4 regions of the Streptomyces sp. DSM 120436 genome follow, and region 4 is predicted to be linked to each of the others. Evidence: riboswitches for the same ligand, from Rfam matches in the RefSeq annotation. Region 4 holds a riboswitch; each other region holds the start of a gene.
What was found. Region 4 has a riboswitch for cobalamin ahead of ACWH4W_RS15000 (ABC transporter substrate-binding protein). Riboswitches for the same ligand answer to the same signal wherever they lie in the genome.

Region 1 (3,403 bases), on a different contig from region 4:
TCGGGGGAGAGCAGGGCGACCGTGCCGAAGAAGGAGGCGAAGACGCCGCCCCGGTCGATGTCCCCGACGACGAGGACCGGCAGACCGGCGTTGCGGGCGACGCCCATGTTCACGATGTCGGTGCGGCGCAGGTTGATCTCCGCGGGGCTCCCGGCGCCCTCGCAGATCACCGCGTCGTACTCGCTCCGCAGCCGGTCCAGGCAGTCCAGGACCGTGCCGAGGAGGCTCTCCTGACGGCCGCCGTGGTAGCCGCGCGCGCTCATCTCGCCGACCGGGCGGCCCATCAGCACCACCTGGCTGGACCGCTCGCCGCCCGGCTTCAGCAGCACCGGGTTCATCAGCGCCGTCGGCTCCACCCGGCACGCCTGGGCCTGCATGGCCTGGGCCCGCCCGATCTCGGCGCCCTCGCGCGTGACGAACGAGTTCAGCGACATGTTCTGCGCCTTGAACGGCGCGACCTTCACCCCTTGGCGCACCAGCCACCGGCAGATCCCGGCGGTGACCACGCTCTTGCCGGCGTCCGAGGTCGTCCCGGCGACCAGCAGCCCGCCACCGCTCACGTCGCACGTCCCCTCAGCACGCGCCGCGCGGCCACCCCGGCCGCGAGCGCGAGCCAGCCGACCCGCCGCGACAGGCGCACCGCCCGCTCGATGTCGGCCACGGCGACGGGGCGCCCGCCGCTGTTGAGGACGGGCCGGTGCTCGACCCGGCCGCCGTAGGACAGGGTTCCGCCGAGCCGTACGCCGAGCGCGCCCGCGAAGGACGCCTCGACGGGACCGGCGTTGGGACTGGGGTGCCTGGCCGCGTCCGCACGCCAGGCCCGTACCGCCCCGCGCGGGTCCGGCCCGCTCAGCGCGGCGAGCACGGCCGTCAGGCGCGCCCCCGGCCAGCCGGCGACGTCGTCGAGGCGGGCGGAGGCCCAGCCGTAGCGGCGGTGGCGGGGCGACTTGTGCCCCACCATCGCGTCCAGGGTGTTGACGGCCCGGAAGCCCACCAGACCCGGGACCCCGGCGACCGCGCCCCACACCAGGGCGCCCACCACGGCGTCGGAGGTGTTCTCGGCGACGGACTCCACCACGGCGCGGGCGATCCCGTCGGCGTCCAGGGCCTGCGGGTCCCGGCCGCACAGGTGCGGCAGCCGCTCCCGGGCGGCCTCGACGTCACCGGACTCCAGGGCCCGTCCGACGGCACGCGCCTCCCGGGCCAGCGAGGTGCCGCCGACGACGGCCCAGGTGGCGACGCCGGTCAGGGCGACGGAAGCGGCGGGGGAACGGCGTACGGCGCGGGCGGCCAGGCCGCCGAGCGCGACGGCGCCGCCGACGCACACGGCGGTGTGCACGGCCCCGCGGCCCCGGTCGTCCCGCCACAGCACCCGTTCCACGGCAGCCGCGGCCCGCCCGAAAGCGGCGACCGGGTGCCCACGGCGGGGATCGCCGAGCAGCAGGTCGCCGAGGAGGCCGGCGGCGGCGCCGTACGCGAACACGCGATCGGCACCCATGGGTCAGCCGGTGACGGATCCGGAGGGCACGGCCCCGAAAACGGGTGGGGCGTCGTTGATCGACCTCGACAGGCAGCCGCGCATGGCGATATGTCCTCACTCAGGGTGTCCACGCCCTGGTTCGACGAGACCGGCGGTGAGAGTTCCTGGCTCCCGGGGTGGTCACCCCGGTGACAGTGGCGGGACCGCGCCGGATTCGCACCGGCTTCCTCTCCTGCCGCCGTGTTGGCGGAGGCAGTCCACCATGACCCCGGAAGGGCCGTCAACTTGCCGTTGACCTGCGGGGCTGAAGTGTGCCGAGGCCCACAGCGGGACTCACGTGGGTGAACGGCGGGAACGGCGGGAACGGCGGGAACGGCGTGACCGGCCCGCGGGGGCGCGGACACGGCGACGGGCGGGGCGGGAGCCGCTGCTCCCGCCCCGCCCGCTCACGCGTGCGGCCTGTCGTCAGGCCATGATCAGGTAGATGCCGTAGCCCACCGCCGCCGCGCACGCGGCGAAGCAGGTGTAGGCGCCGGTGACCGCGAGAGCCGTGGACCGGCCCGCCGCGGCGGCCCGCTCGCGGCGGGACATGCCGGAGATGCCGAGGGTGAACAGGGCCACCAGGGCCACGGTGACCACGAGGCTGACGCCGAAGACGGAACCGAGGGCCGCCCAGTCGATCTTCATGGTGCTCTTCTTCCTTCGTGCCGGGTCGCGGTCAGACGGACGTCTTGGCCGGCGGGCCCGCCGGGTCGCCGGCCGTCGGCGCCGGGATGGAGGCCGTGAGGTCCTCGGCCACGGTGCCGGCCGGGGGCGGGGTCACGGCGGCCATCGCCTGGGTCACCACGCCGGACGGCTCCTCGCCGGCGTCGTCGTGGTCGTTGACGTTGGTGTGGTCGACGATCTCACGGCGGGAGATCTTCCAGATGGCCGCGCTGGAGGCGACCAGGAAGACGGCCACCACGGCGGTGCCCCAGTCGCCGAAGCCGCACACCCACTCGGCGAGCGCCGCGACCAGGGCGGCGGCCGGCAGGGTCAGGCCCCAGGCGACGAACATCCGGGTGGCCGTGGACCAGCGGACCACGCCGCCCTTGCGGCCGAGGCCCGCGCCCATGACGGCACCCGAGACGGAGTGCGTGGTGGAGAGCGAGAAACCGAGGTGCGAGGAGGCCAGGATGACCGTCGCGGCGCTGGTCTGGGCGGCGAAGCCCTGCTGCGGCTGGAGGTCGGTGAGGCCCTTGCCCATGGTGCGGATGATGCGCCAGCCGCCGAGGTAGGTGCCCAGCGCGATGGCGATGCCCGCCGAGAGGATGACCCACATGGGCGGGTCGGAGTCGGGGGCGAGGGTGCCGCCGGCGACCAGGGCGAGGGTGATGATGCCCATCGTCTTCTGGGCGTCGTTGGTGCCGTGGGCCAGGGAGACCAGACCGGCGGAGGCGATCTGGCCGGCGCGGTAGCCCTTCGCGGAGGCCTTGTCGTCGGCGTTGCGGCCCATGCGGTAGGTGAGCCGGGTCGCGAGCAACGCGGCGACGCCGGCCACCAGCGGGGCGGCGATCGCGGGAATCAGGACCTTGGTGACCAGCACGTCGCCGTGCACCGCGCCGAAGCCGGCGGAGGCGACCGTGGCGCCGATCAGACCGCCCATGAGGGCGTGGGAGGAGCTGGACGGCAGGCCGACCAGCCAGGTGAGGAGATTCCAGAGGATCGCGCCGACCAGCGCGGCGAAGATGACCTCGGGACGGATGCCGGCCTCGTCGACGAGGCCCTTGGAGATCGTGTTGGCGACCTCCACCGAGAGAAAAGCACCCACAAGGTTGAGGACGGCGGACATGGCCACTGCCGCCTTGGGCCTCATCGCACCGGTCGAAATGGTCGTTGCCATCGCGTTCGCGGTGTCGTGGAAACCGTTCGTGAAATCGAACG
Region 2 (3,403 bases), 1.0 Mb from region 4:
GCGGGCCATGGCCTTCTACCGCCGCCACGGCTGGACGGAGGCCACCCACCCCTCCCCCGACGGCAAGGGCATCGTCGTCTTCCTCGGCCCGCGCCACCCCGCCCGTTCCCTCGCCCCGCTCCCCCCGTGAGCCTTCGGAGCCCCGCCTTGCGCACCGCTGAAATCCGCCGCCATTGCCTCGACATCGTCACCGAGCGCGCCACAACGTGGTCCTCAGCACCCCACTGCGAACCCCTGCCCCGCCCCTGCCGTTCGTCGCGCACTGGCCCAAGGCGGCGGGGTCCTGGCACCGGTCGGGGCGCGTGACACGGGTCACCGCCCGGATCACGGACGTCCGCGTTCCTGACGGGCCGACTGCCCGCAGCAGCTGGTTCGCCCCGTCCTCCCCCATAGCCCGAAAGGCATGGGGGGACCCCCACGGCGGGGTGTCGCAGGAGGGAACCCGGGAATCCCGGACTGCCCCGCAGTGGTGAGCGGGAACGGCCGCCGTCACACGCGCCGGGCCCGAGGTACCGGGCCCGGGAAGCGACGGCCAGTGCCGGATTGCCGTCCAGCAGACGCGGGGCGACCTTGACGCGCAGGCCGCCGGCCAGTGCCGACAGGTGACGTGTCACCTGCTGGTACAGGGCGCGGGCGGGGCCGTCGTCGAGCCGGCCGGGCGGGGAACCCGGAGGGCCGGCCCGTCGTCGGTCCGCTGCAGTCCCTCCAGGTCGGGGACGATTCCGTGCAGGGCGACGCGGGCCAGGGCCGGTGACCAGAGGCGGGCGGCGTGTCCGAGCTGGGCGGTGGAGACGTCGACGCGCGGTTCCGGAGTACGGTGCCAGCGTGCGACGGCTTCGGCGAGGTCGGTGAAACCCGCCGCATAGGAGCGGGCGATCGGATGCTGGCCGTCGTCCCGTCCACCGACCTGCAGGGCGAAGAAACCGCCAAGGCCCGCCACGTCGTGCGGGGCGGCGGTGACGGACGCGGTCGAGGCACGGGCTGCGCGCACGGTTCCCGTCCTCCCTCCAGCTCTCCGTCCGTACGGTCAGGAGGCCGTACGCCGTCGCGGCGGCGTGATGGCGTACAGGTCGAGGATGTCCGGCCGGGGCGCCACCCCGGGACCGCCTGCGCGGGTCCACGCGACGATGTCCTCGGTCGCGTCCGGGTCGTTGACCAGCCCCAGCCAGACGGGGCGGGCGCCTGCGGCCCGGCCCTCCGCGGAGGGCTGGACGACGATGACGTTGGCGTGTTCGCAGACGCCGAGGCAGTCGGAGACGCGTACCGGTGCCGCGGCACGCAGGCGTTCGGTCTGGGCCGCGTGGTCGACGCCGGTCACTTTGGGGCTGCCGCAGCAGCAGTCGCGGCACACGACGACGCGGCACGGCACGGGGCCGGTGACCGTCGCGGTCCTCTTGTCGTCCGTCGTCGGTCCGGTCGGCGTTGCGGGCATGCGGTGCCGTCCCTCTCTCCGGGGAGATCCGCCCCGGTGGTCCGTCGAGGAGGCGACCGCGTGAGTCTCCTGGCTCTCGGGTCGATGCTCGTCCCGGCCTTCCCACCCGTTGCCGGGCAGTGGCCTGTCGGGAATCGCTCGCCGATCACAGTGGCGGGACCGCGCCGGATTCACACCGGCTTCCTCGTTCCGCCGTCGCCCTGTCGCCGGTCATCCTCCCATCCCGGGACACCGTCCCGCCCGCCCGGTGCCGGCAGTCAGTCCGTCTCCTGGGCGTGGGGGGCCGTCGCGGCCGGGTGGGCCGGGCGGTCCCGTCCGCCGTCGCGGCCGGACACCACCACGACGACCAGCCCGATGACAACGGCCCCGCGAACATCAGCGCGTGCGCGAACATCAGCGCCATGGCCGTCAGGCTCGTGGTGCGGTGCCAGCGCTCCAGCACCTGCCGGGAGACCGGCAACCGGGCGGGGCGCGGTCCCGACAGCAGCAGACCGAGCATGACCGTGCCCCACGCCCACAGCAGCCCCGACCACCCGAACGCCTGGCTGAGCAGATACATCCAGTAGGTGCCGGGATCGTCCATGAACGGCATCACCGCGACCGTGTCCGACGCACCCGACTCCATGCGCGCCCACAGGAGGGCGAACACGAGCACGGTCACCACCACCGCCGCGGTGGCGTCGGGCAGGGCGGAGCGCAGATCACCGCGCAGAGCCACGCGGTCACCGGAAGGCCGTCGCCGTCCGGACGGGGGCACCGCCCTTTCTTCCTCCGGCCTCGTGTCCGACGTCATCAGAAGCCTCCCGGACACGAACTGCCGAGGCGATATCCGGACGGAACCGCCACGAGGGCTGCTTGATCCACCCTGTCGAAAAGGCTTCTCGAACCGCCGAGCCGAGGGGGGTCGATGTGAGAAGGAGGCATCGGAGGAGCCCGTTCACCAACTGCTTCACGCGGTCCACACCGTGCCGCGTGCCTCGTACTCGAGCATCTCCTCCAGACCGACCGCGGCATCCGCTCCGAGTTCGCGGCACACCAGCCACAGGGCGAGGTCCAGCCCGGAGGTGACCCCGCCGGCGGTGACCAGGTCGCCGTCGTCGACCACGCGGGCCTTCTTCAGCACACCGCCCTGCCGCTCCAGGTCGGCCCGCGCCCGGTGATGCGTGGTGCAGGGGCGCCCCGCAGTCAGCCCGGCGGCGGCGAGCAGCATCACGCCGGTGCACAGCGCGCTGACGGTCAGGCCCGGGCGGGTCGCGGCGGCCAGGGCCCGTGGCAGTGAGCCCCGCCGGATCTCGGCCCACACGCCGGGATCCTCGCGGCGCGCGTAGCCGCCGCCGGGAACCACCAGGACGTCCGCCTGCTCGGGGGCCCACCCGTGGTCGACCCGTAGTCGGGTGCCGTAGGACGCCCTGACGGTACGCGGACCGCCGAGCGTCACGTAGCGGGTCTCCACTTCCCGGTCGGTGAAGTGGCCGGAGGCGGAGAACACCTCGTACGGGGCGGAGAAGTCGAGTTCCTCCACGCCGTCGAACATGACCACGTGGACGCGCAGGGGCCGGTCACGTCCGGGGGCCTCGGGCTCGGCGGCGTCGGCCCGGGTCACGGCGCCCCCGGCCATCAGTGTCGCGGTCCCGAGAGCGGTGGTGGCGTGCAGGAGGGTCCGGCGGTTCATGTCGGTCGGTACTCCGTTTCTCGGTCGGCCAGGGACAGGGGGACGGGTTCGTCCGCCAGGCAGGAAGGAGCCGAGTCGTACGGGAGGGCACGGCGCACGGCGCGGGCGTGCTCGCGTCCGTGCAGGTGGCCGACGGCTTCGGCGACGAGCAGGACGTCGTCCGCGCCGCCCCGCAGTCCGGAGGAGGTGGTGAACACCTCTCACGGGCCGGTGAAGTCGAGTTCCTGCGCCGAGTCGAACAGCAGGATTCCGTACGTGGTCATGGTCAGTTGCCCCAGCGTGCGGCGTCGGCCATGGTC
Region 3 (3,403 bases), 800 kb from region 4:
ATCGCGGTGGCGATCATCTACATCCCGATCAAGCTGGGCGGGTTCGACGAGATCTTCGCCTCCGCGCGGGAGGCGTACAGCGAGACCAACCCGGCCACGGGCGCGCCGCGCGGCTCGCTGGTGCCGGGCGAGGCGGGCCAGTGGACGTACGCCACGCTGGCGCTGGGCTCGGCGCTCGCGCTGTTCATGTACCCGCACTCGATCACCGCGACGCTGTCCTCCAAGAGCCGTGAGGTGATCCGCCGCAACACCACGATCCTGCCGCTGTACTCGCTGATGCTGGGCCTGCTGGCGCTGCTCGGCTTCATGGCGATCGCGGCCGGGGTGGAGGTGCAGAACGGCCAGCTGGCCATCCCGCAGCTGTTCGAGACCATGTTCCCGGACTGGTTCGCCGGCGTGGCCTTCGCGGCGATCGGCATCGGCGCGCTGGTGCCGGCGGCGATCATGTCGATCGCGGCGGCGAACCTGTTCACCCGCAACATCTACAAGGACTTCATCAGGCCGGACGCGACGCCCAGGCAGGAGACCGCCGTCTCCAAGGTCGTGTCGCTGCTGGTGAAGGTGGGCGCGCTGGCCTTCGTGCTGACCATGGACAAAACGGTCGCCATCAACTTCCAGTTGCTGGGCGGGATCTGGATCCTGCAGACCTTCCCGGCGCTGGTGGGCGGCCTGTTCACCCGGTGGTTCCACCGCTGGGCGCTGATCGGCGGCTGGGCGGTCGGCATGATCTACGGCACGGTCGCCGCGTACGGGGTGGCGTCGCCGACGCAGAAGCACTTCGGCGGCTCCGCCGAGAAGATCCCGGGCATCGGCGAGATCGGCTACATCGGTCTCACCGCCTTCGTGATCAACGTGCTGGTCACGGTCGTCCTGACCTTCGTCCTGAGGGCGGTCAAGGCGCCGGAGGGCGTCGACGAGACGAAGCCGCAGGACTACACGGCGGACGCCGGCGACCCGGGCGTGCGGGTCGAGCTCCCGCCGGCCACGGCGGGCAGCGCGCACTGACGCGGCAGGGCACGGGGGCGGCGGGCCGCCGGTGGAGAACCGGCGGCCCGCTGTCGTACCCGTGCGGCAGACTCCCCCGCATGGACATCGTCATCCGGCCGGTGACGCCCGGCGAGCACGCGGAACTCGGTGAGATCACCGCGCAGGCCTATCTCGGCGACGGTCTGCTGGACTTCGGGGAGAGCGACGCCTACCTCGGCGAGCTGCGGGACGTGGCGAAGCGCGCGGCGGCCGCCGAGGTGCTGGTCGCCGTGGAGCACGGCACGCTGCTGGGCGGGGTGACCTTCGTGCCGGGCCCCGGACCCATGGCCGACATCGCGGAGCCCGGCGAGGCGGAGATACGGATGCTGGCGGTGTCCCGCGCCCACCGCGGCCGGGGCGCCGGCGAGGCCCTGGTGCGCGCCTGCGTCGACCGGGCGCGGGCGCTCGGGTGCGCGCGGATGGTGCTGTCCACCCAGCACACCATGCACGCCGCACACCGGGTGTACGAACGGCTGGGCTTCACCCGCGACCCCCGGCGGGACTGGAACCCGCTGCCGGAGCTGGACGACATCACGCTGCTCGTCTACGGGCTGACGCTCTGACGGTTGCGCCCGGCCCTTCCGCCCGGCACCACCCTAACCCCTGCGCGACACAACATATGGGTCCGTCGGCGGCACCCGGCACAAGATGTATGCTCATGCTCGCTGTCGCCGCAGGGGAATCCGGTGCGAATCCGGAACTGTCCCGCAACGGTGTACCCATGCCTGCCCACGGGCGCGCACGGGAGTCAGTCCGAGGACCTGCCGACAGTGCGCCCGGCCCTTCCGGTCCGGGTGCCCTGACGTCCGGGCCTCGTGGAATGGGCCGGTGGACGCGACGCCGCGTGCGCTCGTGTGCTGCCCCCTGCGCTCTTCGAGGCCCCCGTGCCGAGCGAGGGAGAGCCCCACGTGACCATCGCGCCAGCCGATCCGGCTTCAGCGACCGGCGTGACCGAGGAGAGCGACCGCCCCGGGGCCGCGCTGCTGCGGACCCTGACGGAGCTGACCGCCGACCTGCCCGACGCCGACCCCGGCCGGGTGGCCGCCGCCGCGCTGCGCGGCCGGTCCGCCGCCGCCGACGAGGCGGAGCTGCGGGACCTGGCCACCGAGGCGGCGGCCGGACTGATCTCCGAGGACCCCGCCTACTCCCGGCTCGCCGCCCGGCTGCTGACCCTCGGCATCCGCGCCGAGGCCGCCTCGCAGGGCGTCACCTCGTTCACCGGGTCGGTGGCCGCCGGGCACCGGGAGGGCCTGATCAGCGACCGGACCGCCGCCTTCGTCCGGCTGCACGCGGCCCGTCTGGACGCGCTGATCGACACCGGCGCCGACGACCGCTTCGGCTACTTCGGGCTGCGCACCCTGCACAGCCGCTACCTGCTGCGCCACCCGGTCACCCGCAAGGTCGTCGAGACGCCCCAGCACTTCCTGCTGCGGGTCGCCTGCGGTCTCGCCGAGGACGACGGCGTGCGGGCGCTGGAGGAGGTCGCCGCGCTGTACGGGCTGATGAGCCGGCTGGACTACCTGCCCTCCTCCCCCACGCTGTTCAACTCCGGCACCCGCCACCCGCAGATGTCGTCCTGCTACCTCCTCGACTCCCCCAAGGACGAGCTGGACTCCCTCTACGAGCGCTACCACCAGGTCGCCCGCCTGTCGAAGCACGCCGGCGGCATCGGCCTGTCCTTCTCCCGGGTCCGCGCCCGGGGCTCGCTGATCCGCGGCACCAACGGGCACTCAGGCGGCATCGTGCCGTTCCTGAAGACGCTGGACGCCTCCGTCGCCGCCGTGAACCAGGGCGGCCGGCGCAAGGGCGCCGCCGCGGTCTACCTGGAGACCTGGCACGCGGACATCGAGGAGTTCCTGGAGCTGCGCGACAACACCGGTGAGGACGCCCGCCGTACGCACAACCTGAACCTGGCGCACTGGGTGCCGGACGAGTTCATGCGCCGGGTCGCCGACGACGCGGCGTGGTCGCTGTTCTCCCCGGCCGACGTGCCCGAGCTGGCCGACCTGTGGGGCGAGGAGTTCGACGCGGCCTACCGCGCCGCCGAGGCCAGGGGCCTGGCCCGCAGGACGCTCCCGGCCCGCGAGCTGTACGGCCGGATGATGCGCACCCTCGCGCAGACCGGCAACGGCTGGATGACCTTCAAGGACACCGCCAACCGCACCGCCAACCAGACCGCCGAGCCGGGTCACGTCGTCCACTCCTCGAACCTGTGCACGGAGATCCTGGAGGTCACCGACGACGGGGAGACGGCGGTCTGCAACCTGGGCTCGGTCAACCTCGCGGCCTTCACCGACGGGGACGGCATGGACTGGGAGCGCCTGGACGCCGCGGTCCGCACCGCCGTGACGTTCCTGGACCGGGTGGTCGACATCAA
Region 4 (3,403 bases):
GGACGTCGCGTCCGACTTCTGCGAGACGGCGACGGTCCCCGAGCAGTTGCCGAACCTGATCGACCGCGCCTTCCGCACCGCGTACGCCCGGCGCACGGTCACCGCGGTCATCCTGCCGGGCGACGTGCAGGAGATGGACTACAGCCCGCCCACGCACGCCTTCAAGATGGTGCCCTCCAGCCTCGGCCTGGGCCGGTACGCGCCGGTCCCCGCCGACGAGGACCTCCAGCGGGCCGCCGACGTGCTGAACGCGGGCGAGAAGGTCGCCGTGCTGATCGGGCAGGGCGCACGCGGCGCCCGCGAGGAGGTCGAGCGGCTCGCGGACGTGCTGGGCGCCGGGGTGGCGAAGGCGCTGCTCGGCAAGGACGCCCTGCCCGACGACCTGCCGTACGTCACCGGCTCCATCGGGCTGCTGGGGACCCGCCCCTCGTACGAGCTGATGCGGGACTGCGACACGCTGCTGATGATCGGGTCCAGCTTCCCGTACACGCAGTTCCTGCCGGAGCTGGACCAGGCGCGGGCCGTGCAGATCGACATCGACCCGCACATGATCGGCCTGCGCTACCCGAACGAGGTGAACCTGGTCGGCGACGCCCGCGAGACCCTGCGGCGGCTGCTGCCGCGTCTGCACCGCAAGGAGGACCGGGCCTGGCGGGAGCAGGTCGAGAAGAACGTCGCCCGCTGGTGGGAGGTGATGCAGCGGCGCGCCGCCGTGAGCGCGGACCCGGTGAACCCGGAGTACGTGGTGCACGCCCTGGACGGCAGGCTGCCCGACGACGTGATCCTCGCCGCCGACTCCGGCTCGGCCGCCAACTGGTACGCCCGGCACCTGCGGCTGCGCGGCCGGATGCGCGGCTCGCTGTCCGGGACGCTGGCGACGATGGGCCCCGGTGTGCCGTACTGCATCGGCGCGAAGTTCGCCCACCCCGACCGGCCGGCCATCGCCCTGGTCGGGGACGGGGCCATGCAGATGAACGGCATGATGGAGATGGTCACGGCGGCGAAGTACTACCGCGAGTGGCCCGATCCCCGGCTGATCGTCGCCGTGCTGAACAACGGCGACCTCAACCAGGTCACCTGGGAGATGCGGGCCATGTCCGGCGCGCCGCAGTTCGAGGAGTCGCAGGCCATCCCGGACCTGCCGTACGCGGACATCGCCCGGCGCATGGGCCTGGACGGGGTCCGGGTGGAGAAGCCGAAGCAGGTCGAGGCCGCGTGGGACCGGGCGCTCGCCGCGGACCGGCCGTTCGTCATCGACTTCCGCACCGACCCGGCGGTGCCGCCGATCCCGCCGCACGCGTCCCTGGACCAGATCGAGGCGGCGGCCGCCGCGATCCTCAAGGGCGACAGCGACCGCGGCTCGATGGTGCGGCAGGGTCTGAAGGCGAAGGTCCAGGAGATGCTCCCCGGCACCCGCCACCGCGCCGGCCGGCCGGGCGCGGGCCCGGACGACAGCGCCTGAGCCCGGCGCCGCGCCTCCCCCGGACCGCGCGCCCTCCGCACCCGCCGTCCGTGGCCCCCGCCCGCACCTGCCGTCCGGCGCCCCGGCCCGGTCGCGCACGCCGTCCATGGCCCCTCCGCCCGGTCCCGCGCCGAGGGGCGCCTCGGTCCGGCGTCTCCGGAAGCGCCCCGCACCCGGCCGGGCGCAGATCACCGGCGGGCGGGGCGGGACGCCGCCGCTCCGGGGCGGACGCGGACACCCGCCCCCGCCCTTTCGTCCCGCGGGGGCCGACTCGTAGGATCGACGGGTCATCAACACCGCGACGGGAGACAGGAAGCCGGTGCGAGTCCGGCACGGTCCCGCCACTGTGACCGGGGAGTGCACCCCTTCCACGTGCCACTGCGCGCCGCGCGGGAAGGTCAGGGGAAGCGTCGATCCGGGAGTCAGGACACTGGCCTGTCGCGGGCCCGTTCCGAGGAGCGCGGACTCCCCAGGAGGCTTCACGTGTACGACGGCACGTCCCGTCCCGCCCTGTCCACCCCTGCCCGCAGGCGGCCCGCCGTGCGGTCGGCCGCCGCCGCCCTCGCCCTCGCGGCCGCCCTGCTGACCGCCGGCTGCGGAGCGTCGCCGGGCGCCGCCCAGGACGCGAAGGCGCCGGCCGCACCGGCCGAGGGCTTCCCCGTCACCGTCGACAACTGCGGTGTGCGGACCACCTACGAGAAGCCGCCCGCGCGCGTCGTCACCATCCACCAGCACCCGGCGGAACTGATGCTCGCCCTCGGTCTGGGGGACCGCATGGTCGGCACCGCCTTCCCCGACTCCCCGGTCCTGCCCGAGCTGCGGAAGGACTACGCGTCGATCCCCGAACTGTCCAGGAAGGAGCCGTCGTTCGAGACGGTCCTGGAGGCCGGTCCGGACCTCGTCTACGGCGGTTACGGCAGCGCCTTCGCCGAGAACGAGGGCCGTTCCCGCAAGGCGTTCGCCGACGCCGGCGTCGACACCCACCTCAACCGCGAGTACTGCGGCAGGAAGCGGGTCACGATGCGGGACACCTACGACGAGATCCGCACCGTCGGCCGGATCTTCGGCGTCCCGGAGCGGGCCGACGCGCTGGTCGCCGAGCTCGAGGACCGTGTCGAGAAGGCCGCCGGAAAGGTCGCGGACGCGCCGAAGGTGCCCGTCTTCGTCTACGACAGCGGCGACCGGACCGCCTTCACCGCGGGCGGCAGGAGCCTGGGCACCGAACTGATCCGGCTGGCCGGCGGCGAGAACGTCTTCGCCGACCTCGACGACGTCTTCGGCGACGTCTCCTGGGAGCAGGTCGTCGAGCGCAGGCCGGAGGTCATCGCGATCTACGACTACGCCGGCGCCGGCAGCGTGGAACGCAAGAAGGAGTTCCTGCTCTCCCGGCCCGCTCTCCAGGACGTGCCCGCCATCAGGAACGAGCGGTTCGTCGTCCTGCCGCTGACCGCCACCCTGGTGGGCGTCCGGTCCGCCTACGCGGTGGAGGACCTGGCCCGCGGCCTCCACCCCGAGAGCTTCGCGTGACGGCCCCGGCCGTCGGGACCGGCGCCGAGCGGGCCGCGCGACGACGGCACGGGGACGACGGGCGGGCCGGGCGGGCCGGCCTCACCGTCACCCTCGTCGTCCTGGCCGTCGCCCTGGCGCTCTCCGCCACCGCCGGTCTGGCCATCGGGTCGGTGCGGGTGCCGCCCGGCCAGGTGTGGGGCATCGTGACGCACGCGCTGGGCGCCGGCTGGACGGAACCGGACTGGTCGCGGGCGCGGGAGACCATCGTGCTGGACGTGCGCGCGCCGCGCGTGCTCCTCGGAGCCGTGGCCGGTGCGGGCCTCGCGGTCGTGGGCACCGCCCTGCAGGCCCTGATCCGCAACCCGCTCGCCGAGCCCTACCTGCTCGGCGTCTCCTCGGGGGCGTCCCTGGGCGCCGTGTCGGTGATCGTGT

Region 1: it holds a riboswitch for cobalamin, as region 4 does, so the genes downstream of both, ACWH4W_RS28530 (cobalamin biosynthesis protein) here and ACWH4W_RS15000 (ABC transporter substrate-binding protein) in region 4, are expected to answer to the same signal.
Region 2: it holds a riboswitch for cobalamin, as region 4 does, so the genes downstream of both, ACWH4W_RS19335 ((2Fe-2S) ferredoxin domain-containing protein) here and ACWH4W_RS15000 (ABC transporter substrate-binding protein) in region 4, are expected to answer to the same signal.
Region 3: it holds a riboswitch for cobalamin, as region 4 does, so the genes downstream of both, ACWH4W_RS11770 (ribonucleoside-diphosphate reductase subunit alpha) here and ACWH4W_RS15000 (ABC transporter substrate-binding protein) in region 4, are expected to answer to the same signal.

The regions. Positions count from the first base shown of each region.
Region 1 is NZ_JBSKBS010000002.1:1,417,752-1,421,154, reverse strand. It holds gene ACWH4W_RS28535 (cobyric acid synthase) at 1-560, opposite strand, end outside; gene ACWH4W_RS28530 (cobalamin biosynthesis protein) at 557-1,498, opposite strand; cobalamin riboswitch at 1,620-1,757, opposite strand; gene ACWH4W_RS28525 (hypothetical protein) at 1,946-2,167, opposite strand; gene ACWH4W_RS28520 (inorganic phosphate transporter) at 2,199-3,403, opposite strand, start outside.
Region 2 is NZ_JBSKBS010000001.1:4,351,056-4,354,458, reverse strand. It holds gene ACWH4W_RS19345 (GNAT family N-acetyltransferase) at 1-130, shown strand, start outside; gene ACWH4W_RS19340 (hypothetical protein) at 611-991, opposite strand; gene ACWH4W_RS19335 ((2Fe-2S) ferredoxin domain-containing protein) at 1,028-1,432, opposite strand; cobalamin riboswitch at 1,495-1,618, opposite strand; partial or broken gene ACWH4W_RS19330 (ferric reductase-like transmembrane domain-containing protein) at 1,791-2,225, opposite strand; gene ACWH4W_RS19325 (DJ-1/PfpI family protein) at 2,382-3,104, opposite strand; gene ACWH4W_RS19320 (hypothetical protein) at 3,101-3,301, opposite strand; gene ACWH4W_RS19315 (hypothetical protein) at 3,370-3,403, opposite strand, start outside.
Region 3 is NZ_JBSKBS010000001.1:2,540,142-2,543,544, reverse strand. It holds gene mctP (monocarboxylate uptake permease MctP) at 1-1,005, shown strand, start outside; gene ACWH4W_RS11775 (GNAT family N-acetyltransferase) at 1,086-1,589, shown strand; cobalamin riboswitch at 1,639-1,809, shown strand; gene ACWH4W_RS11770 (ribonucleoside-diphosphate reductase subunit alpha) at 1,935-3,403, shown strand, end outside.
Region 4 is NZ_JBSKBS010000001.1:3,342,743-3,346,145, reverse strand. It holds gene ACWH4W_RS15005 (thiamine pyrophosphate-requiring protein) at 1-1,462, shown strand, start outside; cobalamin riboswitch at 1,730-1,915, shown strand; gene ACWH4W_RS15000 (ABC transporter substrate-binding protein) at 1,946-2,989, shown strand; gene ACWH4W_RS14995 (FecCD family ABC transporter permease) at 2,986-3,403, shown strand, end outside.